3 regions of the Pseudoduganella dura genome follow, and region 2 is predicted to be linked to each of the others. Evidence: predicted binding sites of a transcription regulator. Region 2 holds the regulator's gene; each other region holds the start of a gene.
The links. Region 2 encodes FliA, which starts transcription of late flagellar genes. Its sites were predicted from a motif close to CTAAAGTTTNNNNNNNNNNNGCCGNTA; they were not measured.
Positions count from the first base shown of each region.

Region 1: GJV26_RS02230 (FlxA-like family protein) is a predicted target of FliA. The motif match lies at 1,678-1,704, and genes of this name have one in related genera.
Region 3: GJV26_RS06925 (flagellar protein FliT) is a predicted target of FliA. The motif match lies at 4,385-4,411, and genes of this name have one in related genera.

Region 1 is NZ_WNWM01000002.1:467,945-476,002, reverse strand. It holds gene glf (UDP-galactopyranose mutase) at 1-260, opposite strand, end outside; gene GJV26_RS02235 (calcium:cation antiporter) at 465-1,559, opposite strand; gene GJV26_RS02230 (FlxA-like family protein) at 1,768-2,121, shown strand; gene GJV26_RS02225 (TonB-dependent receptor) at 2,277-6,008, opposite strand; gene GJV26_RS02220 (pectinesterase family protein) at 6,150-7,244, opposite strand; partial or broken gene GJV26_RS02215 (UxaA family hydrolase) at 7,524-7,814, shown strand; gene GJV26_RS02210 (UxaA family hydrolase) at 7,937-8,058, shown strand, end outside.
Region 2 is NZ_WNWM01000002.1:4,533,851-4,541,908, reverse strand. It holds gene GJV26_RS19840 (flagella synthesis protein FlgN) at 1-238, shown strand, start outside; gene GJV26_RS19835 (IS4 family transposase) at 302-1,498, opposite strand; gene motD (flagellar motor protein MotD) at 1,688-2,494, opposite strand; gene GJV26_RS19825 (flagellar motor protein) at 2,491-3,240, opposite strand; gene GJV26_RS19820 (RNA polymerase sigma factor FliA) at 3,222-3,953, opposite strand; gene GJV26_RS19815 (MinD/ParA family ATP-binding protein) at 3,984-4,805, opposite strand; gene flhF (flagellar biosynthesis GTPase FlhF) at 4,798-6,276, opposite strand; gene flhA (flagellar biosynthesis protein FlhA) at 6,462-8,058, opposite strand, start outside.
Region 3 is NZ_WNWM01000002.1:1,547,035-1,555,092, reverse strand. It holds gene GJV26_RS06945 (DUF883 family protein) at 1-104, opposite strand, end outside; gene GJV26_RS06940 (RNA-binding S4 domain-containing protein) at 288-524, opposite strand; gene fumC (class II fumarate hydratase) at 684-2,081, opposite strand; gene GJV26_RS06930 (type IV pilus assembly protein FimV) at 2,214-3,968, shown strand; gene GJV26_RS06925 (flagellar protein FliT) at 4,065-4,331, opposite strand; gene GJV26_RS06920 (HDOD domain-containing protein) at 4,469-5,290, opposite strand; gene GJV26_RS06915 (M13 family metallopeptidase) at 5,521-7,578, shown strand; gene GJV26_RS06910 (CsbD family protein) at 7,779-7,997, shown strand.

The sequences.
Region 1 (8,058 bases), 4.1 Mb from region 2:
GCCTTGACGCGGTTGACGAATGGCATGAACTCGCCGAACTCGTTGACGAATTTCCACACCCGTTCGTTATCGGTGTGGAAGATGTGCGGGCCGTACACGTGCACCATCACGCTGGTTTCGGCATCGCGCTCGGAATAGCAGTTGCCGGCGATGTGCGATCGCGATTCGAACACTTCGACTTGATGGCCCGCCTTGGCGAGCTGGTGCGCTATGACCGCGCCGGAGAAGCCTGCCCCGATAATTGCTACGTTCTTTTTCATCACGTTCACTTGTCTGCGTTGTCTACGAATGGTTGGTCCGGGGGTGTCTGGTGCTTGCGCTTCCCGGCTCCGGATGCCGGTGATGTGAGCAGATTACCATGTAAAAAGAACAAGCGATGCACTGCTGGCGTGGCGAATCCGACAACAAAAAAAGTGCGTGTCCCGTGCCTGCGAGGGCGGCACGGGACACGCACTTTCGGACGTTCAGGGCACGATCGTGATGAACAGGTAGACGGCGAAGATCACCAGGTGCACGGTGCCCTGCATGATCGTGGTGCGGCCGTTGCCGAGCGATATCGTGGCCACGACGACCGACAGCAGCAACAGCACGGTCGACTTGACGTCGATCCCCAGCGACAGCGTCCAGCCGTTGGCCAGCGACACGATCGCCACCGCGGGAATCGTCAGGCCGATGCTGGCCAGCGCGGAACCGAGTGCCAGGTTCAGGCTGGTTTGCAGCCGGTTCGCGCGCGCCGCCTGGTAGGCGGCGATCCCCTCGGGCAGCAGCACGACGGCGGCGATGATGATGCCGACCAGCGCCTTCGGCGCGCCGAGCGCGAGCACCGCCGCCTCGAGCGGCGGCGACAGCGATTTCGCCAGCAGCACCACGCCCGCCAGGCACGCCAGCAACAGGGCGCCACTGCGCCAGGCAACGCTCTTCGGCGGCGGCGGCGCATGCACTTCCTCGTTGTCGACGGCGGCCTCGGGCAGGAAATAATCGCGGTGGCGCACCGTCTGCACCAGCACGAAGGTGCCATACAACACCAGCGATACCACGGCGATGAAGATCAGCTGGCTGCTGCTGTAGACCGGGCCCGGCGTGGTGGTCGTGTAGTTCGGCAGCACCATCGTCAGCACGGCGATGGCTGACAGCGTGGCCAGCGCGGCGGAAACGCCGGTCTGCGTGAACCGCTGTTCGCCGTGCCGGCGCGCGCCGGCCAGCAGGCAGATGCCCACCATGCCGTTCAGGATCAGCATCACGGCCGCGAAAACCGTATCGCGCGCCAGGCCGGTGGTCGATTCGCCGCCGGCGATCATCAGCGATACGATCAGCGCCACTTCGATCGATGTCACCGCCACCGCCAGCACCAGCGTGCCGTACGGTTCGCCGATCCGGTGCGCCACCACCTCGGCGTGGAACACGGCGGCCAGCACGCCGGCGAACAGGCCGGCGGCCAGCAGCGCGATGTACGCGCCGCCGAGCATCTGGTCGGCGCCGGCCAGTTTCCCGGCCAGCAGCAGCCACGCGCAAACGGGCGCGGCAATGGCCCAGGCGGGCAGCGAGTTTGAAATCTTCATGGCATTCTCTCTGTCGTTGACGTGCGATGCGCGCTTTTGCAATGAAAAGCCGGCGCCGCCGCAGTGTACACGCTCGGCCGGGGCGGACCGATCTTTACGTGGCTTTACATCGCCGGCGGTTCAGTTCGCGCAGCACGTGCCGATAATGCATGGACGACAATAGGCAACAGCGCATGCAACAGCGCAGGCGACAGCGAAAGGAACAGACATGGTGGCATCGATCGGCTCGGCTGCAGGTTCAGCCACGACAGTTGTATCGTCCGCCAGTGCGGGCGGCGGGCAACTGGCCACGCTGCAACGGCAGCTGGTGAGCAAGCAGAAGGAACTGGCCGAAGCGCAGAAGGACACCAGCGAAACGGGGCAGAAGGAAGCGGAGCAGATCCAGCAGGCGATCCAGGCCCTGCAGCAGCGGATCGCGCAATTGCAGGCCCAGGCGGCACAGCAGGTGGCCCAGCAGGCGGCCCAGCGGCAGGCGGCGCAGGAACAGGGCACGAACAGCGCGGCGTCGACGCAGCCGGGCGGCACGGCGACGCTGGGCAGCGTCGTCGATACCTACGCATAAGGGGCGACTGCGAGAGGGCAAGACCGGGTTTGCCATTCGGTGTCGAACCGCTGTGGCGGACCGGCCGGCTTGTTGCCCGGATGCTGGCAGACGTTTGCGAAACCGGTGTCGGACACCTGAAGGTATCCGGCACCGGAGAGCGGCATGGTCCTCGTCTACAGCGTGCGGAACGACACGCCGAACATGATGCGCCGGCCGGCATACGCGTAGTCCAGCAGGTTCGGTACGCCGTTGCTGAGCGGCGCATACGGGCCCTGGCTGTTCGACGTGGTCGCGTTGCCGATGTTGCGGCCTTCGAGGAAGAATTCCACGTCCGGGCGCCACCTGTACGCGATCTTGGCGTCCACGAAGCGCGTCGCATCCTTGAAGTTCGGCGAGCCCGGCGAGTAGATGATCGGCGTGGAGGCATTCACGTTCACGCCCTGCGCCGGGTAGTTGATCAGCTCGCGCGGGGTCTGGCCGCACGGCGAGATGCAGGTGAACCAGGCGGCGGCGCCCTGCAGGGCAACGCGTGCCGACAGCTTGCCGTCGTCGTACCACAGCGCGATGTTGTACTGCGATTCCGACTCGCGCGCCGGCGGCAGCGGGGTGCCGGTCAGCAGGTCGACGATCGAGGCCGTCACGTGCTTCGACTTCACCTTCGTGTAGTTGGCGTCGAAGCCGGTGAAGCCCAGCAGCCCCGGCAGGAACGTGAACGCCGTCTTGGTGCTGAACTCGGCGCCGTTGCGGGTGGAAACGGGGCCGTTGACGTAGGTGGAATAGTTGAACGGCAGGTCGGACAGTTTCACGCCGGTCTGCGGGTCCACCAGGTCGGAACCGGCGAACAGCTGGCCGCCGCTGACGCCTTCGGTGATGAACTGGCCCACCTTGCCCTTCTGGTTGAAGTACGCCAGGCTGAACATCGTGTCGCGGTTCGGGTACCACTCGAGCGAGACGTTCTGGTTGACGTTCTTGCGCGCCTGCAGCGCCGGGTTGCCGATCACGCCGTTGCAGCGCTGCGTGCCGTCGGAATCCAGGTCGGCGGCGCGTTCGTCGTAGATGCAGGTGCTGGCCGGCAGCAGCTGCTGGATCGGCGGGCGCGCGACGGTTTTCGCCACGCTGTAGCGCAGCACCAGTTCATCGGGCCGCAGCCACGTGGCCAGGTTCAGGCTCGGCAGCACGTCGGTGGTCTCGGCGTCCACGGCCGTATTCTGCACGATCGACGACTGCACGTAGCCGGCCGAATTGGTCGGATCGTCCGGGTCGTAGGCCGCCGTCTTCGAATACGACTGGAACGTCATCGTGCCGGTGCCGTGCACGCGGCTGCGCACGTAGCGCACGCCCACGTTGCCGTCGAATTCCAGGCCGAAGGGCAGGGCGCGGCTGGTGAACGGCACATGGTCCAGGCCGAAGTCGGTCATCAGGTAGAACGCGTCGATGCGCTCTTCGAGCTTGTTCACGGGCTGGTCGTACACCTTGCCGTCGGTGGCCGTGCAGGTCTGCACGCAATCCCAGTTGCGGTTGGCGAAGTTGGTCAGTTCGACGGCCTTCGCGATGTCGATGCCGGTCCAGTTCTGCGGCAGGATGCCGGGCCGCCCGTTGGCGCCGTTGAAATACGAGGTGCCGGTGGCCGGCTTCGTCAGCGTCCGGGCGATCAGGTTCTGGAAGTCCTGCTGCGTCAGCACCAGCGTGGTGTCGCGGCCGTTGCGCGGGTCCGGGGAAGGCGAGAAGCCGTACCTGCAGGCGTCGCCGCCGGCGGCCAGCGAGCCGGGCGTGTTCTGGCAGCCTTCGAAGCGGTTGTCCACGCGCGCCTGCGGCAGGTAGACGCCCGGCACGTAGCCGGCCTGGCCGTAGGTACCGATGGGCGCCTTGACCATCTTGTCGCCGGCGCCGCCTTCCCAGGAGTTGCTGAAGTTGTCGCGCAGGTTGAACCCGGCCTTGATGCGCTTGAAGAACGGAATGCTTTCCGGCGTCATGTACGTCACGTCGAGCTTGGCGGTACGCTCGCCCGTTTCGCGGATCTGCGGCAGCCACAGGATGCCGGCCGCCGTGGTGCGCAGCGGCTGCTGCGCCGCCGTGTAGTTCGGCCGGAACACGGTGTTGGTGTTGCCCAGCGCGGCCCCGCCGACGGTGCGCGGAAACAGCGCCGCATAGCCGGCGGGATCGGCCTGGTTGACGCCGGCCGGGAACTGGAAGCCCCACAGACCGCTCGGATCGAGCTCGAACGTGGTGGGCCCCGTGTTCAGCGTGTAGCTCATGCGCTGCTGCACGCGGCGGAAATCCGACTGGGCATCGGCGAAGAAGAATTCGGCGGTCAGGCCGTTGTTCCGGTAGGTGCCGCCCGTCTGCAGGTAGCGGCTGACGGTGCGGGCGAATTCCAGCGTCTGGTCCGGGATGGCCTGGCCGTCGGAGACCGTGAAGCGCGTCAGGTGGTGGCTCGCGTCCACCAGCACCGAGGCCGGGTCCACGTTGGTGACGGCGCCCATGAACGGATAGTTGTTCGAGCGCGTGGAATACGTGTACGGCGCGTTGTACGTGTAGAAGCCGGAACCGGGCGCCGCGGTGCGCACGCCGTTGACGGTATCGTCCGATACCACCGTGCCGGTGTAGCCGGGCGTGATCAGCGGATTGGGCAGCTGGTTCGGATTCTTCACCAGGCCGAGCTGGTAGGTCATCTGCTCGATGCGCGTTTCGCGGCGGTTGAAGCTGCCCTTGGCGTACACGGTCAGCCGGTCGGTCACCTTGAAATCGGCGCGCAGGTCCAGGTTGTCCTTGCGGTCGTGCTCCTTCTTCATGAAGTAGCGCACGTTCGACGGCGTGTAGTCGTTCCACTGGTTCAGGCAGGTCAACAGCTCGTTGCCGCGCTGCGTCAGCGCCGCGGCGCGGCTGCCCTGCGGGATCTGCGCCAGTTGCGCGGCGCTGAAGTTCGGGAACAGGGCGGCGCATTCGGCCTTGGTCTTCGCGCCGGCCGACTTGGTGATCAGCGACAGCGGCGATTCGGAGTTCAGGAAGTTGTTGCCGCCCAGCGGCGTGCGCACGATCGGCGTGGTGGCCGTCAGGTCGTTGCCGTTGACGGTACTGGGCAGGAACGTGTAGGTCTTTTCCGGCGACCCGTCGAAGTCCAGCAGGCGGTAGTAGCCCTGCTGCGCCGTCTGCGACACCTGCATCGAGTGCGCCTCGTTGTTCAGGGTGCTGTGCGAGGCGTTGACCATCAGGCCGAGGCGCCCGTCCAGGTATTTGTTCGCCAGGATCAGGTTGGCGTCCGGCTTCCACTTCTTGTCCAGCGAGTTCTGGCTGCCGCCCAGGCGCAGCGAGGCGAACGGCTTCTTGAAGTCCAGGCCCGTGCGCGTCTTGATGACGATGCCGCCGCCCAGTGCGCCCTCGGTCATGTCGGCCGTCGACCCTTTCACCACGTCGACACTCTTGATCAGGTCGGCCGAAAGCTGGCGGAACTCGGTGCCGCGGCTGTTTGCGCCGCCCGTGGCGCCGGCGTCGGTGCCACCGGCGGACTGCACGCTCTGGCCATCGAGCTCCACGCGGGTCAGGTCGGCGCCGTTGCCGCGCACGGAGACCGTCACGCCTTCGCCATAGTCGCCCCGATCCAGCACGATGCCGGCCATGCGCGAGATCGCTTCGCCCACGTTCCGGTCGGGCAGCGAGCCCACGTCTTCGGCCACGATCGAATCCATCGCGGTGGCCGCGTTCTTCTTGCGCTCGATGCCGGACTGCTGCGAGGCGCGCGTGGCGACCACCTGCACTTTCTGGATCGGCGCGCCGTCGGCCGTGGTGCCCGCATCCGGTGCGGCCTGCTGGGCATGCGCGGCGTTGCTGGTGGCGATCGAAACGAGAGCGATCGACACCGCTTGCGTTAAACGTTTAACCCTGAGCTTGCGGCTGCTGTAATCCATGGTCTCCTCCATTGCGCTTGTGATGGTTTTATATGGGCGAGCCGGTGCCGGCCGCTTCCTGGCTTGTCATGAAACGAAATCGGGTTTGTGGCCGGCTTGCCTGGTGCGAGGCGGGTAGCCGGCTCGACGCGGCGGGCGGCCTTACATGGCGGGACGCCAGCCGTCGGCGCCGCCGAGGATCTTCTCGACGGTCAGCCCGCGCCCTTCGGCATCGCCCAGTTGCCGCGACCACGCAACCCGCTTGCCGGGAGCGGCGCCTTCGCCGCGGCTGTTGTATTCCGCGTAGCGGGCGGTTTTCTCGTTGTCCTGCTTGCGCCAGTTGTCCCAGCCTTCCGGCCGGATGTGCGCGCCCATCTCGGTATTGACGAAGGTCACGCTGCCGTAGGGCCGCCACGGGCGGCCCAGGAAGGCGAGGGCGCCGGGAGGCCTGGCTTCGATCTTCCCGGCCGGGTCGATCCACGGCGCGGGATCGCCCGTCAGTCTGCTGTCGATGAAGACGAAGCCGTATGGCCGCTCGGGCGGCGTGCTGGCCGCGGTCACGTAGCCGCCGTTCTTGCTCCGGATTTCGCAGCGGTCGAACACCGCCGTGGCGCTGCCGTAGATGAAGTCGACGCGGCCTTCGATGTAGCTATCGCGGAAGTAGTGCCGGCCGTTGTTGAGCATCACGGTATCCTGCCAGCCCAGCAGGCGGCTGTTGGTGACGACGGCGCGGTCGCCGTCGATGCGCAGCGCCAGCGCCTGGCCGTGGTCGCCCGAGGTATTCCGGAAGGTCAGCCTGTCGGCGCGGAAATCGTCGGCGAGCACGACCAGCGCCGTGCCCTTGTACCGCGGGTCGGTGCCGGCCGGCTGTTCCTCGTTGGTGTTGATGTGCCAGGTGAGGATCGTGGTGTCCGCGGCCTCGCCCTGCAGGGTCACTTTGTTCTTTTCCTTGCGCAGGATCTTCTGGCCGTCGTAGATGCCGGGCTTGACGAGGATGACGGTGCGGTCGGCGCTGTTGTCGGGCACGGCCGCGAAGGCTTCCTGGACGGTGCGGTGGTCGCCGGTGCCGTCGGGCGCCACCACGATGGTGCGGTCCTTCGCGGCGGCGCCGCCGCTGCCGAGCAGCAGGAAAGCGCCGAGCAGGGCGGGCGCGAGGGTGCCGGCAAGGGTGCCGGTGGCCATGCGGGCCCGGACGCGGGCAGGGGAATGGGCGCAAGTGCAGGTGCCAGTATGGGCGCCATCGGGCAGGGTATCCATGTCTCCTCCGTGGGGGATGCCGTTGTCTTTGTTTTTATTTATTCTAGAAACATGTGCCCGGTAAGTAAAACGTTTTTTGTTTGCGCTCACAACACTGTGGCGAAAATGTTTGCGCAATCAATCACGTCGATGATTGCCGTAACCATCGGTGCACAAACTGGTTGACGGTACAGAATATATTTAATACATTGTGTTGGACTCAACCTCGCGACGGCGCGCGCCAGACCGTGTTTCTCGAGGCAACGACGTGGATTCGAACCGCGATGCAAAGGAACCGTGATGCCCGAGCAACCGGCGCACCCAGCGCCCCAGTTTCTGTTGATGTCTCCCGAGGACAACTGCCTGATCGCCCGCACGCCGCTCGCCGCCGGCGACGTGGCGGACATCGACGGTGCCGGCGTGGCACTGCCCGAGGCCGTGCCGCTGGGCTACAAGGTGGCCCGCGTGGCGCTGGCGCCCGGCGACAAGGTGCTGCGCTACGGCGCGCTGATCGGCACCGTCACGGCGCCGGTGGCGCGGGGCGCGATCCTGCACACGCATAACCTGGTCAGCGACTACCTCCCCACGCATTACAGCCCCCCGCATGGCAGCCCGACCGATGCCGGCCCGGCGCATTCCACTTCGGGAAATGCCGGTTCCATTCCCGCGCAGGCCGGCGACGGCCTGTCCATCACCGGAAGCACGCACCGACCATGACCGCTCACTCCTCTGCTCCTTCCTCCCCGCCGGCGCTGGCCGGCTACCTGCGCGCCGACGGCCGCAAGGGCATCCGCAATGTCGTGGTCGTGGTCTACACGGTCGAATGCGCGCACCA
Region 2 (8,058 bases):
AAACTGGCTGTGCGCCCATGGCACGGCGGACGACAGGACGCTGTGGAATACCGTGCTGTCGCAGACCCGCGAAGCAAAAGAACTGAACCGCCTGAACGGCATGCTGATCAACAAGCAGCTGTCGCACACCCAGGGCGCACTGCAGGCGCTGCGGCCGCCCAGCCCCGCCGGCACCGTCTATGGCCCGACCGGGCTGACCGCCACCACCACCACTTCCCGCGGGTTCCTCGCCGGCTAAAAATCAGCCGTGTTTTTTATTGAGCTGGTTGCCGAACCATAAAAATGGGGACGGACCCTGAGCCTACCCCTCGAATTCCCAAGTGCGGACCATCGAAACGAGTTCGATAAATGCATATTTGATGGCCGATGGGGAGAGTCTGGGTCGACGATAGTCGTCGACCCAGTGCATTGCCAACGAGAAGATTGAAAGGCAGCTGCCTGCCTTGGGATGGCTGCCGTAGTGGACTTCATAGCCAGCCGCTCGTGCCGCTAAGCCGATCAGCCATAAGGCATAAGTGAGCAATGCACCGATTAGTAAAAGTGCCGCCAGACGAAGCAGGCTTGTAGTCTGGCTATGTCGCAGTGCCATTCCCCATTTGGCATTCTTCAGGTCGCGGAAAGTCTGCTCGATTTGCATGCGCCCAGAGTAAATTTTGATGATGTCGTCTGCACGAAGCTGTGCCAGTGCTGGCGAAACGGCGAGTAGCCAAGGCTCACATTGGGCAGCGCTGTTTTTCTTGCTGTGGCGCGCGCGCGCAGGTTGACCGGATTTCGTCAAGCAATGCCGTCCTTTCGATTTGGACTTGTACAGCACTAATCGGCAGTCGACAGGGTTGGAGCGGACATGAAAAAAATAGCCCAAATCGCGCGCTTTTGCGGTAGCTCTTGAGTACAAGCTTTTGCAGCCGAACCAGTCGTTGCCGTTCTGTTGGCACACCAAATCACGGTTGCGTATCCGTCCGACCCAGCCAAAGCCGAGCTGATTGAGCGTTTTAAACCACGTAGCACGAAATCCTGCATCGGTGATGATGATGGCGCGACAGTGCGCTGGCAGGATGGTTTTCAGGGTCTTCATGAAGCACTTATGGACCAAAGATGCCGCGAGCCTCTCCTGAGGGTGGACCTCCTCGTAGAGCGTAAAGGCGCGTCCTTCGATGATGGCTGCTGCACGCAGCAATTGAGCACTGCCATCTGCGCGAATTTCTGACCAATCTACTGCTACCTGCACGTATTGCCTGGATTGAAGAAGGCGTTGGCTCATTGCTCGGTATATCTGCACCCGCTCTTTGGCCAGATGGGGATTGCTCAGCAAACGGTCACAGCACTTGATGCGATGCCGAAGACTTGTTTGTGACCTGAGCTGCTTACCGATGCGTACAACGCCCAGCCCGGCACGAGCTGCAGCTTGCACAATTTGAGCTAGGCAAGCTCGGCGTTTAGCGTGAATTGATGGGCACTCCTGCCCCAACAATCGTTGTATGATTTGGCGTGCATGCATGGTCCGTGCCTTTCATTTGCAGTTTGGTCACTACGAATGAAAGGGCTAACACGGCCATGCATGTGCCGTTTTTGGGATTGAAGTTAACAGCTTCCCATATGGTTTACAACAAAAATTTGAGGGGTAGGCTCAGGGACGGACCCTGTTTTTCAGGAAATTTCCTGAAAAACAGGGTCCGTCCCGAATTCCTTATTGCGCAGGTTGCGGCGCGGGGGCGGCCGGCACGTCGTCCGCCGCCGTGGGAATCTCCGTCTCCGGATCCGGCACCGTCGACAGGATGGTGACCGCCACGCGCCGGTTCCGGGCGCGGCCGACCGGGTCGTCGTTGGGGGCGACCGGATGGTTCGAGGCATGGCCGACGGCGGTCAGCCGCTCCGGGGCGACGCCCGATTCGATGAACAGCCGCACCACCGTGGCCGCGCGCATCGACGACAACTCCCAGTTCGACGGATAGATGTTGCGCACCGGCTGGTCGTCGGTGTGGCCCTCCACCTGCACCGCGTGCGGATCGCTCTTGAGCAGCGTGGCCACGGCGGTCAGCGCTTCGCGCGACTCTTCCGTGAGCTTCGCTTCGGCGGGGTCGAACAGCACGCTGGCATTGATTTCCACGGAAACCCCGCGGCTGTTCTGCGTGACCCGCACCTTGCCTTCCTTGACCAGCGGCGCCATCGTCGATTGCAGATCCTGCGCCAGCTTCGTCATCGACGCGCGCTCCTGCTTCATCAGTTCCTGGCGCTTCTTCAGGTTCGGGTTCGGCAACGGCTGGTTCAGCACCTCGGTATTGGGCTTGACGTTGGCGCCCTGCCCGCCCAGCGCTTCGCCGAGCGAATCGGAAAAGATGCGGTAGCGGCCGATGTTGACCGACGAAATCGCATACATCACCACGAAGAACGCCAGCAGCAGCGTGATGAAGTCGGCATACGAGATCAGCCAGCGCTCGTGGTTTTCCGGTTCCTCGTCGAACGGGCGGCGCGCCCGGCGATATTGAAAGCTCATGCGTACTCCTGCAACAGCGTGGCGATGCGCTCGTCCATGATGCGCGAGAAGTCGCCGCTGGCGATGTCGTGGAATACGGCCGCGGCGATTTCCTGCTGGTGGACCTGGGCGGTGACGATGTTCTTCAACTTGTTCGCGATCGGGTAGAAGAACAGGTTCGCCAGCCCCACGCCGTAGATCGTGGATACGAATGCCACGGCGATGCCTGGCCCCAGCTTGGCCGGGTCGGACAGGTTTTCCATCACGTGGATCAGGCCCAGCACGGCGCCCAGGATACCGATCGTGGGCGAGTAGCCGGCGGCCGATTCCCAGATCCGCACGGCCTGCCGTTCGGAGGTTTCGAATGCCGTGATCTCGGTATCGAGCAGCTGGCGCAGCTTGTCGGGCTGGATGCCGTCGACGACCATCCGCAGCCCCTTTGCCAGGAACATGTTGCGCGCGCCGGTCATGTGGCGCTCCAGCGCCAGCGGGCCCTCGCGGCGCACGGTCTGGTTCCAGGCCTGGATGTCGCGCGCGAGCAGCGTGCGGCCATCCGCAGGCGGCTTGAAGACCCAGCGCAGCATCAGGATGCCGCGCTTGAGCGTGGCCGGCCGCGTTTGCAGCAGCACGGCGCCGAACGTGCCGACGACGACGATGGCGAAGGCGGCCGGCTGGATCAGCGAGGACGGTTTACCGCCTTCGAGTGCCTGCCCCACGATCAGGCCGGCCAGCGCCAGCACGATACCCGCTACGCTGGACCAGTCCATGCCTGCTCCCGCAACGTGGCGCGCAGCCGGGATACCGCCTGGGTATGCAGCTGCGACACGCGTGATTCGGAGACGCCCAGCACGGCGCCGATTTCCTTCAGGTTCAATTCTTCTTCGTAGTACAGGCCCATCAGCATTTTCTCGCGCGGCGGCAGTGCGTCGATCGCATCGATGACGGCCTGGCGGAAGCCGGTATCCATCAGCGAACGCAGTGGATCGGCTTCTTCGTCATGGGCATAGCGGTCCAGGAAGTTGTCGTTGCCTTCCTCGCCCTGGAAATCCTCGTAGTAAAGCAGCTGGTGGCCGCCGCCCTCGCCCAGCATCTCCTGGTAATCCTCGAGCGACAGTTTCAGCGATTTTGCCACTTCGGATTCGGCCGGCGGCCGGCCCAGCTTCTGCTGCAGCACGGCCATCGCGTTCTCGATCTTGCGCATGTCCTGCCGCAAGGTGCGGGGCATCCAGTCGCTGCTGCGCAATTCATCGAGCATCGCGCCGCGGATGCGCATCACCGCGTAGGTTTCGAACTGGGCGCCGTGCGTTTCTTCATAGCGGTTGATCGCGTCGAGCAGGCCGATCATGCCCGCCTGTACCAGGTCATCCACTTCCACGCTGGGCGGCAATTTTGCCTTCATGTGGTGAGCAAGGCGCTTTACGAGGGGCATGTGCTCCGTCAGCAGCGAATCCTTGTTCACCTTCCCTTTGACCGTGTACATAAATCTCTATTCTTGTAATGAACGCCAGGTTCAGCGCTGCAGTTGGTGGCCGCTCCCAGGATGTGACGGCGAAGCCAGCGCAAACCGTCCCGCCAATTGTCGAAACGCCACCGAGGCACCGGCCAGCGGGAACGCGTCCACCACGGCGCGACCCAGGCGCGCCGCGCGGTGCAGGTATTCATCGGCCGGCACCGATCCCATCGATACGAGATTGACTGCCAGGTAACGGCTTGCCGCCTGTGCCATATTATCGTAAACCACCTTGGCCTCCCTCTCGGACGCACCCGTGACGACGATGCCGAACGGCCGCCGCCCGAGCTCATGGTTCAGCCGCTTGATCATCATGTAGGCGTTGGTGATCGACGTGGCGCTGTTCGAGACCTGCACCACGATTTCCGAACTGGCCATCACCGGTACCGGGAACGCTTCGCCATCGAACTCGCCGTCGACGAGCACGATGCCGGCCTGCGCGGCCAGCACGTCGAACGCCTTGGCCAGCCGCCGCGCTTCCGGCGGACCGTTGCGCGATTCGCCGCGCGTCATCGACACCACGTTGAAGCCCTGCGGTACTTCGTGGATCACCTCGTTCAGCGCGCATTCCTGGCGCGCCACGTTCAGCAGGCTGGCGCCGTTGTCGATGCCGAGGCGCGAGGCCACGCCGTGCGCGCTGGCGCAGGCATCGACCAGCACCACGTCGTTGCCGGCGCGGGCCAGCGAGGCGCCCAGGTTGACCAGCATGGCGCCCTTGTCGTCCTGCGGCGTGGCCGACAGGAACGTGACGATGCGGGGCCGCGGCGGCCCCGCCAGCATGCGCCGCAGTCCTTCCGCCTGGTCGAAATCGAAATTAGCCAAGGTGAACCTCGCGCAGTGCATCGTTGCCGGCGGCCGCCATCAGCATCGGCAGGTCGCCGTCGGTGTATTGGGACACATCCTTCTTCAGCCGGAACGCGCGCTCCACGAGCTCGGCCGGCTGGGCCAGGTGCAGGTCTTCCGGCACCCGCTGGCCGTTCGATACGTAATACAGCTGCAGCTTCTGGCGGATCACCACGTCGAGCACGTTGCCCAGCGATGCCGCCTCGTCCAGCTTGGTGATGATGCCGCCGGCCAGGCCGCTGCCCTGGTAGGCGCGCACGACCTCGGTCAGCGTTTCCTGCGTGGACGTGGCGTTCAGGCACAGCAGCCGCTTCACATCGACGCCGGTGCCCTGCAGCATCGCCACCTGTTCGGTCACCATGTGGTCGCGCTGGCTGACGCCGACCGTGTCGATCAGCACCGTGTGCTTGTTGCGCAGCTCCTTCAAGGCGATGCGCAAGTCGGCCTCATCCTTGACGGAATGTACCATCACGCCAAGGATCTTGCCGTAAATGCGCAACTGTTCGTGCGCCCCGATACGGTAGGCATCGGTGGTGATCAGCGCCAGGTTTTGCGGGCCATGGCGCATCACGCAGCGGGCAGCCAGCTTGGCCGTGCTGGTGGTCTTGCCCACGCCCGTGGGGCCCACCAGCGCGAACACGCCGCCGCGCTCGATCAGCGCATCCTCGGTGGCCAGCGCACTGACATTGCGGGCCAGCACGGTGTGGATCCAGCGGGAGGCATCGTCGGCACTGCGGCCGGCGGGCAGCTTGTCCAGCAGGCGGCGCGCCAGCGTGGTGGAAAAACCGGCCGCCAGCAGTTCGCGCAGCACGGCGGCCTTGTGCGGCTCGCGCTGCTGCGCGCTGCCCCACGACAGTTCGGCCAGTTGCGTTTCCATCATGCCGCGCATGGCGCGCAGCTCGCTCATCATGCCGTGCATCTCGGCGGCGGCATTGGCCTTGGCGGCACTGACGGCCTCGGACACCAGCGCGGTGATGCCGGCCATGTCCACCGCAGGCTGCATCATCGGCTGGTGCATCGGCTGCTGGTGCATCGGCTGCTGGTGCATCGGCGGCTGATATGCCGGCTGCGCGACCTGTGGCGGCATCGGCGGCGCGAACGGCGCGCGGGACGTCGGTGCGGCGGCGGACCGGACGGCCGGCATCGGCTCCGGCGCATCGGCATAGCTCATCGGCGCGGCGGCACGCGGGGGCTGCGGCATCGCCTGCGGGCGCGGCATGGACGCAGGCGCGGCGGCATAGCCGTCATCCAGGTCCAGGTGCGGCGCGCCGGGCGGCGCATCGTCGACCGGGCTGGCCAGCGAAGCGGCATCGTCGTTGGCCAGCGCCAGGATCTCGACCACGCCATCCATCGGGCGATTCGACAGGATCACCGCATCCGGCCCCAGCGCCTCGCGTACCTTCCGCAGCGCCTCACGCGACGTGGGCGCGGTAAATTTCTTGACGTTCATTGCTGCTCCCGTTCGCCATGCACAGAGATATTCTCGATGGTGAGATTATTGACGATGCCGTGGAGTAAGCATCATCCGAACAGGTAGGGAAAAGGGGGGTATTTCAGAAGTGCGGAAGGCGATATCCCAAGGCTGGGCTCGTGTCATGGTGCCTGACCCCATGACACGGGCTCGGCCGTGGCGCCCTACGTGTTGCCCACCAGCGCCGTCACGCGGATCGTCTTCGATTCCGGGATCTCGGCATGCGACAGCACCTTCAGCTGCGGCAAGGCGCGCCGCAGGAAGCGCGACAGCAGCGGCCGCAGCGGGCCCGGCACCAGCAGCACGGGGGTGACGCCCAGCGCTTCCTGCTGCATGGCGGCATTGGCGGCCTGCTGGGCGATCGTGTCGGCCAGGCCCGGTTCGATGCCGGCACCGTCGGCGCCGCCCTGCGCCAGCGCCTGCATCAACAGGCGTTCGAGGCGATTATCGAGCGTCATCACGGACAGTTCGCCATTGCCCGGGAACAGTTGCTGGACGATCGCCCGGCCCAGCGCGATCCGCACCAGCGCGGTCAGTTCGTTCGGGTCCTGCGTGTGCGCGGTGTGCTCGGCCAGCGCTTCGATGATGGTGCGCATGTCGCGGATATGCACGCCTTCGGCCAGCATGTTCTGCAGCACTTTCTGCAGCGCGGACAGCGAGATCGTCTTCGGCACCAGGTCTTCCACCAGCTTGGGCGCTTCCTTGCCCAGGTGATCGAGCAACGCCTGCACTTCGCCGCGGCCGAGCAGTTCCGAGGCGTGCGACGTGATCAGGTGATTCAGGTGCGTGGCGACCACGGTGCCGGCATCGACCACCGTGTAGCCCAGGCCCTGCGCCTGGTCGCGCAGGCTGGCGTCGATCCACACGGCCGGCAGGCCGAAGGCGGGATCGGTGGTGGCCAGGCCCGGCAGCGTGCCGCTCGCCATGCCCGGGTTGATCGCCAGGAACTGGCCGTTGAACGCTTCGCCGGTGCCCACTTCCACGCCTTTCAGCGTGATGCGGTAGGCCGAAGGCTTGAGCTCCAGGTTGTCGCGGATGTGCACCGGCGGCGCCAGGAAGCCCACTTCCTGCGCGAACTTCTTGCGAATGCCCTTGATGCGCTTGAGCAGTTCGCCGCTTTGCGCCTTGTCGACCAGGGGAATCAGGCGGTAGCCCACTTCCAGGCCCAGCGTGTCGACCGCCATCACATCGTTCCATGTCGCTTCCTCGTTCTCGGCGGCGGCGCCGCCCTGCCCGCCCGCGGCCGGGCCGCCCGCCGCCGGACCGGCACCGCTGCCGCTGCCCGACGGACCGCCCGCGGTGCCCGTTTCGCCGGCCTCCGTTTCCTTTTTCGCCAGCATGTAGCCGGTGCCGCCGAGCGCGGCGGCCAGCAGCAGGAACACGAGGTTCGGCATGCCGGGAATCAGGCCCAGGCCGCCGATGATCGCGGCGGTGATATACATCACCTGCGGTTTCGCGAACAGCTGGCCGATCAGTTGCGAGCCGATATCCTTTTCCGACGCCACCCGGGAAACCACGGCGCCGGCCGCCAGCGAAATGATCAGCGATGGAATCTGCGCCACCAGGCCGTCGCCGATCGCCAGCAGCGTGTAGGTCTTGGCGGCGTCGCCGAATGCCATGTCGTGGGCGATCACGCCGACCAGCAGGCCGCCGACGACGTTGATGACGGTGACCAGGATGCCCGCCACCGCGTCGCCGCGCACGTACTTCGACGCACCGTCCATCGCGCCGTAGAATTCCGCTTCCATCGATACTTCGGCG
Region 3 (8,058 bases), 3.0 Mb from region 2:
CGGGCAGCGCGATAGGCGCCATCGCGCGCGCCATCGGTGCAGTGGAGCAGGTCTTCCGCGGTGTCGATTACCTGCTGCAGATCGCCGATCAGGCGCTGTTGCACGGGCTGCGGCTGCGAGGGCAGGTGGGCTTGCGACTGTGGCTGTGAATGTGGCTGGGAATGCGATTCCGATGCCGACCGCGAAGGTTCGGGATATCGGGAAGGGTCGAGGTGGTCCATGCGCGCGCTCCGGATAGGTGATCCTGTCCACTATAGCCGCCGCCGTGGCACAGGGATTGCGACAGGTTAAGCCCCGCCGGCACCTTTCTGACCCAGCACGGCGATGCGCACGTCGCCGATGGAGACCTTCTGGCCGGCGCGAATCTTGGCGGTCTTGCGCAATTCCTGCTTGCCGTCCACCCGTACTTCGCCGCTGGCCACGATCTGCTTGCCGGCACCGCCGCTGTCGCACAGGCCGACAAGCTTCAGTAACTGGTTCAGTTCGATGAATTCCGACGTTAACTCAAAATCTACTTTTTCCATTTTAACCTCATCCGATGGCGGCCGGAAATTAATTGTTTAATTGTACACTTTACGCCACGGCGTGCATGTCGCATGCCGGTCCGGCACGCCGGTTCCCCATCCGGTCCAGACCCTGTTTCGTGACATGCACGCCGCGGCGTTCCGGCCACGGCGAGGGGATCAGCCCCTGGCGCCCGGCTGCGTCATCGCCAGCGGCACGATCCACTCGTCGAACTGTTCGGCCGTCACGAAGCCCAGCGCCAGCGCCGCCTCCTTCAGCGTGGTGCCTTCGTGCTGGGCGTGCTTGGCGATTTGCGCGGCGCGATCATACCCGATGTGAGGGGCGAGCGCCGTCACCAGCATCAGCGACCGTTCCATCAGCTCGCCGATCCGGGCCCGGTTCGGTTCGATGCCTCGGGCGCAGTGCTCGTCGAAGCTGCGCATGCCGTCCGCCAGCAGGCGCGCGCTCTGCAGGAAGTTGTGCGCGATCAGCGGTTTGTACACGTTCAGCTCGAAATTGCCGGAAGCGCCGCCGAAGGTGATCGCCACGTCGTTGCCGAACACCTGCGCGCACAGCATCGTGAGCGCCTCGCACTGCGTGGGATTGACCTTGCCCGGCATGATCGAGCTGCCCGGCTCGTTTTCCGGGATCGTGATCTCGCCCAGGCCCGAACGGGGGCCGGAGGCCATCCAGCGCACGTCGTTGGCGATCTTGAACAGGCCCGCCGCCAGCGTTTTCAGCGCGCCATGCGCGGCCACCAGCGCCTCGTGGCCGGCCAGCGCGGCGAACTTGTTGTCCGCGCTCTTGAACGGCAGCTGCAGCCGCGCGGCCAGCTCGGCGGCGATGCGCGGCGCGTATTCCGGATGGGAGTTCAATCCGGTACCGACCGCGGTGCCGCCGGCGGCCAGCTGCAGCACCGCCGGCAGCGCGTGTTCGATGGTGCGCTCCGCAAGGTCGAGCTGGGCCACGTAGCCGGAGAACTCCTGGCCCAGCGTCAGCGGCGTGGCATCCTGCAGGTGCGTGCGGCCGATCTTCACGATATCGGCGAACGCCTGCGACTTGCCGGCCAGCGTGGCACGCAGCTGGCGCAGTGCCGGCAGCACGTCGGTGGCCAGCGCCACGCCGGCCGCCACGTGCATCGCGGTGGGGAAGATGTCGTTCGAGGACTGGCCCTTGTTGACATCGTCGTTCGGGTGCAGCCGCCGCTCCTCGCCGCGCACGCCGCCCAGCAGCTCGGAGCCGCGGTTGGCCAGCACTTCGTTCATGTTCATGTTCGACTGGGTGCCGGAACCCGTCTGCCACACCGACAGCGGGAACTCGCCCGCGTGCCGGCCTTCCAGCACTTCGTCCGCGGCGCGCACGATCGCATCGGCCTTCGCGGCATCGAGCACGCCCAGCTCGACGTTGACCCTGGCGGCCGCGCGCTTGACGTTGGCGAGCGCAGCGACCAGTTCGGGCGCCATCTTTTCGGTGGAGATGTGGAAGTGATGCAGCGAACGCTGCGTTTGCGCGCCCCACAGTTGCTGTGCCGGCACGTCGATCGGTCCAAAACTGTCACGCTCGGTTCTGTAGTCCATGGCTTCCTCTGTCGGATGTGATTGCAATAAGTGTAACCCAGGGACGAATTTCGGTTCGGGCGCTCAAAGATTGAGAATTTCCGCCGTTAAACACTTACGCTCCGGAAATTTTCGATTCTGAATCCAACAAACATGTCGCTCCTGCTACGTTCTTCCCGCCTGGCCGTGCTGGCGCTGGCCGCCGCCGGCGGTACCCAAGCCGCCGAACTCGGCGACGCCTCGGTGCGTTCTTTCGCCGGCCAGCCGCTGGCCGCCGATATCGAACTGACCGACCTGACCGCCCAGGAGATGGCGGACCTGCAGGTACGCCTGGCACGACCGGACGTGTTCCAGGGGGCCAGCGTGAAGATGAACCCGGCGCTGGCGGGGGCCGCGATCTCGATCGTCCGGCGCGACAGCCGCCGTGTGCTGCACGTGACGACGAGCGCGCCGGTGCAGGCCGAGGTGCTGCACCTGTACTTCCAGCTGGTCTCGGGCGGCAAGGAACGTGTACGGAGCGTTACGCTGTGGCTGTCGCCCGCGCCCGCCGTTGCACCTGTTGTTGCAGCCGTTCCGGCGCCTGCGCCTGCCGTGGCCGCCAATGCGCCGGCGGCGGCCGCGCCGGCCCCGTCCACCGTCGGGCGTGCCGGCAGGCCGGCTGTGCATCGCGCCGGCAGCGACAAGGTCGCGGGCCTGGTGGCGCTGGCGTCGCCCGGCAAGGAAGCGACCGGCGGCGAGAGGGAAATGCTCGACGCCGTCGAACGGGCTTTCAGTGCGCGCGGCGGCAAGGTCGCGCTGCGCGAGGAAAAGAAGGATGCATCCACGCCAGGCCGGCAGGAGGTACGCAAGGAGGCCCTGAAGCACGCATCCTCCGCCGACGATTTCAGGCGTGGGGCGAAGCCCGCGAAGCCGGCCGTGGCGAAGAACGAACCGGAGAAGGAAACGGCAACGGAGCAGGCAAAGGAAGCGGAACCGCAAGGCGAGAAAAAGGTCGCGGCGCGGTCGATCCTGCCATCGAAGGCCGACCTGGCCGAGGCGGCACGCGCCACGCGGGCCAGCGTGGAAGCGGGAGTCAGCGCGAGCAAGGGCGCAGCAGGGCAGGAAAAGCTCGCCGCGGCACCGGCATCCGTTTCGCCGGCCAGGCCGGCCGCGGGCCAACCTGCCACTGTTCAACCAGCTACCGTTCAACCTGCCGCGGCCCAGGCCGATGCCGCGATGCTGAACAAGCTGGCCGAGCTGGAAGGCAAGCTGAAGACCCTGCAGGCGCAATTGGGGATATCGAACACGGCCGGTGCGGCACGCGTGGCCATGCCCGCCGCGGGCAAGGCGGAGCCGGCGGCTCCCGGGGCACCGAAGGCCGCCGCACCGGCCAACGCGCCGGCGCAGATGGCCGGGGCAGCCAAGCCTGGTGCCGCGGCAATGGCGGCGGCACCAGCAGCAGCGACAGACGGACCGGCACAGGCTCCGGCAGCGCCAGCCGTTGCCCACGCTGCGGTCCAGGCCACGGCGGCAGCGGACGAAACCGTCAAACCCGGTGCTGCGCAACCTGGGGAACCCGGCGGCGAACAGGTAACGGCCAGCGCCGCGACCACCAGCGCGGCGGTGGCCACCGTCGAGGAACCCAAACCGAAGCCGGAGGAAAAAAAGGCGGCCGAACCGCCACCCCCGGAACCGAAGAAGGAAATCAAGATCTCCCGCCCGAAGCTGCTCACGTTCCTGTTCGCCGGCAGCCTCGTGCTGCTGGCGATCTTCGGCGTCATCGTCCACTTCATCCGCAAGGCAAAAATGCGGCGCAGTCCGATCGTGCGGCAAAGCTGGAGCCGCGACGACGACGATGCGCCGGCGCGCACCGAACCCACCGCCGGCCCGGTGCCGGCCCCGGGGGTGGCCGCGCCGCTGAAAGGCTGATGTCGCGGCGAGGGCAATAAAAAAAGCGCCCGCGGGCGCTTTTTTCAAATCCAGGAAACTATTCGGCGGCTTGCTCCTGCCGAGCGCCGCCGCGGGTCAGCCGTTGAGCCGGCCCATCCACGGTTCCGTCACGTCGCGGATCGCGCGGTCGTTGGCCATGATCTGCTTCAGCAGGTCGATCTTGCGCTGGCGGGCGTTTCCTTCCAGTGCCGGCACGCCGCCCAGCGTGGCCACGGATTGCGCGGCGCAACCGTTCTCGAGGCGGTCCAGCGTGTTCCAGTCGCCGACCTGCGCGGCCACGACCATTTTATTGGTCAGTCCGGCAATATTTTCGTACATCGAGAGGACTTCGGTCGAGGTCATGGCATGCCCGCTTTTCAAAACGTAATCGTGATCGGAGTACTGCTTGTCATGATTTACGTCGGGCGCGGAAAAAACTTTAGGCCTTTTTGAAAAATTTTGAAAAGAAATTTTGCCATGGCCGGCTGCACAATAACTTGCTATTTCATCATCTCGTCCAGGCCCGCGGCCAGCTCGTCCAGCGGCGGCATTTCCTCGATGACGTCGGCGTCCAGCCCCAGCATATCGGCCACGTCCTGCGGGAAATCCCCGGTGGGCTGCCCACTGTCCGCTTCCTCCATCGCCCGGGCGCGCCAGGCCGCCAGGTGGACGATCGCCGCCAGCCGGTCCACCGCGCCGCGCTCGAGGGGGGCCGGGAAGGCGGCGATGGCATCCGAGAACACGGCGGGGAACTGCCAGCGCCGTGCCAGTTCGGCGCCCACGGCGGCATAGGTAAAGCCCAGGGCTTCCCGTTCCACGGCAAGGCGCCGCCCGTCGAGCGGTGCCGCGATCGCGTCCAGTGCGGCCGCCTTGGCCGGCATCGATGCATGGATCACGAGCTGGCCGATGGCGTGCATCATGCCGATCGTGAACGCCAGTTCGCCGTTGTCGCGGGTCTTTTTGGCGATCCACTTCGCCGCCACGGCGGTGCGCATGCTGAAGCGCCAGAAGTGCCCAAGGTCGAGCCCGGTCACCGACTTGAAGCCGTTGACGAGCCCGGAACTGATGACGAGCGTGCGCACGGCCACGAAACCCAGCATCAGCACGGCATCCTCGACAGTACCGATGCTGCGCGACAGGTTGTAATAGGCCGAGTTCGCCAGGCGCAGCAGCTTGGCGCTCAACACCGGGTCGAGCGCCACCAGCCTGGCGATTTCCTCGGTGGATACGGATGCCTTGTCGAAGCTGGCGACCAGTTCCTGGACGACCTTCGGCGCTGTCGGCAGCGCGGTGGCCTGATCGAACAAATCCTCCAGTGTCATCGTGCTCTCCTCATAATTGTTGCTCCAGGTGAACTATAGCGGATTTTCCGGCGCGGGGAAGGGTATTCCGGCTGCCACTATCCTGCGCGCCAAAATTCCAGACCTCTGCAGCCTATCCACGATTTGTGCAGCCTGTCGCACGGCGCTCGCCGCGATGCCGCGCCAGGGGCTACAGTGCAGGCTGGCGTACCACGCCACGAAATTCATTCACATCAATAATAAGGAACTTTATGCAAGCATTCCGCGTACTGCGCCGTCCGCCGCGGACGAGTACCCTCGCCGTGGCACTGTGCGCCGCGCTGGCGTTTACCAATGCCCATGCGCAGCAACCCACCGCGGCCCCGGACCGGCAGCAAGCCGCGGCGGCCGCCGTGCTGCCGGGCGACGATTTCTATGCGTTCGCCAACGGCCAATGGCTGGCCGCCACCGAGATCCCGGCCGACCGCAGCAGCTGGGGCGCCGGCAATGCGCTGGTCGAGGAAACCAACCAGCGCATCCTTCAGCTGATCGAGGCCGCCGGCCGTCAGCCGGGGGCGAGCGATGCGAAACGGGTCGCCACCTACTACAGCGCGCTCATGGATGAAGCCGGCATCGAGGCGCGTGGGACCGCGCCGCTGAAACCGGTGCTGGACAAGATCGCGGCGATCCGCGACAAGGCCGGCCTGACGCGGGCGCTGGGCGCCAGCCTGCGCGCCGATGTCGATCCGCTCAACGCCACCGATTTCAATACCGAGAACTTGTTCGGCGTGTGGATCGCCCAAGGCTTTACCGACCCCGACAATTACGTGCCCTACCTGCTGCAGGGCGGCCTCGGCATGCCGGACCGGGCGTTCTACCTGGAAGAAAACGAGCGGATGAGCCGCCTGCGCACGGCTTACCAGGCGCACATTGCCGCGATGCTGAAACTGGCAGGGTTTTCCGAGCCGGAAGAGCGGGCGGCCCGCGTGTTCGAGCTGGAACGCAAGCTAGCGCAGGCGCATGGCGCGCGCGAAGAATCGTCCGATATGCAAAAGGCGAACAATCAATGGGACGCCAGGGAGTTCGCGGCCAGGGCCCCGGGCCTCGACTGGAAGGCATTCTTCGCCAGCGCCGGCCTGGGCAAGCAAAAGAAATTCATCGTCTATCATCCTCGCGCAATCATCGGCGCCGCCGCGCTCGTGGCCGAGATGCCGGTGCAGACATGGAAGGACTGGCTCGCCTTCCACACTGTCAACCAGTATGGCGGTACGCTGCCGAAGGCGTTCGTGGACCAGCGCTTCGAGTTCTATGGCCGCACGCTGAGCGGCACGCCGGAACTGTCGGCGCGCTGGAAGCGCAGCCTGGTGTGGCTCAACGAGGCGATGCCGGAAGCGGTGGGCAAGATGTATGTCGATAAGTATTTCCCGCCGGCAGCCAAAGTCAAGGTGGAGCAGATGGTCACCAACATCGTCGACGCCTTCCACGCGCGGATCGACCGGCTCGACTGGATGGCGCCGACCACCAAGCGTGAAGCGCATGCCAAGCTGAAGGCGCTGTACGTGGGCGTGGGTTACCCGGAAAAATGGACGTCCTACGATGGCCTGGAGGTGAAGCCGGACGATGCGTTCGGCAATGCGTACCGTGCCGACCAGTTCCGCTACCGGCTCAAGCTGGCCAGGCTGGGCACGAAGGTCGATCCGAAGGAGTGGTCGATGCCGCCGCAGCTCGTCAATGCCGTCAACATGCCGATGCAGAATGCGCTTAATTTCCCGGCCGCGATCCTGCAACCGCCGTTCTTCGATCCGAACGGCAGCGACGCGGTGAACTATGGCGCCATCGGCTCCGTGATCGGCCACGAGATCAGCCACAGTTTCGACAACATCGGCGCCGAATTCGATTCGAAGGGCCGCCTGCGCGACTGGTGGACCAAAGCGGATAGCGAGCACTTCGCCAAGGCCACACAGTCGCTGGTGGCGCAGTACTCGGCCTACGAGGCTTTCCCGGACCTGAAACTGAACGGCCAGCTCACGCTGGCGGAGAACCTGGCCGACCTGGCCGGCCTGGCGGCCGCGCTGGATGCCTACCATGCGTCGCAGGGCGCCAAGGCCGGCCTCGAGACGGACCGGCAGTTCTTCATGGGCTACGCGCAGGCATGGCGCACGAAGCCGCGCGAGGCCGCGCTGCGCAACCAGGTCACTACCGACGAGCATGCGCCGGCCCAGTGGCGCACCTATACCGTGCGCAATATCGACGACTGGTACAAGGCGTTCGACGTGCAGCCCGGCCAGAAGCTGTACCTGCCGCCGGAGGCGCGCGTACGGGTCTGGTAAAGCTGCCGCGGCCCTCGAGCGACCCTTAAGCAGGCCTTAACCCCGACCGCCGGTAGCTGATTGTTTTTGCAATGTTAGGGAACGAACGGATGATCGCGCTTGCGGATCGTATTATTTCTCCATGCACACGCACTACAGCGTGTGCCAGAGGCAGCGAACCATCGGGGTTCGCCGAGCCGCACTACATAAAGGAGCTCACCATGAACAGCGATCAAATCAAAGGCAAGGCAAAGGAAATCGGCGGCAAGATCCAGCAGGAAGCCGGTGAGCTGGTTGGCAGCTCGAAGCAGCAGGCCAAGGGCGTGGCAAACCAGGTAGAAGGCAAGGTCCAGAAAAAAGTGGGCGATGCCCGCGAAGCTGTCGAAGACGCAGTCGACGATGCCAAGGTCGTGAACCGCGGCAACCGCCAGGGTCTGTAAGGTTCGATCTGATGCCGGAAGTGAAACAGCCGCCCGAGGGCGGCTGTTTTGTTTTGCGGTG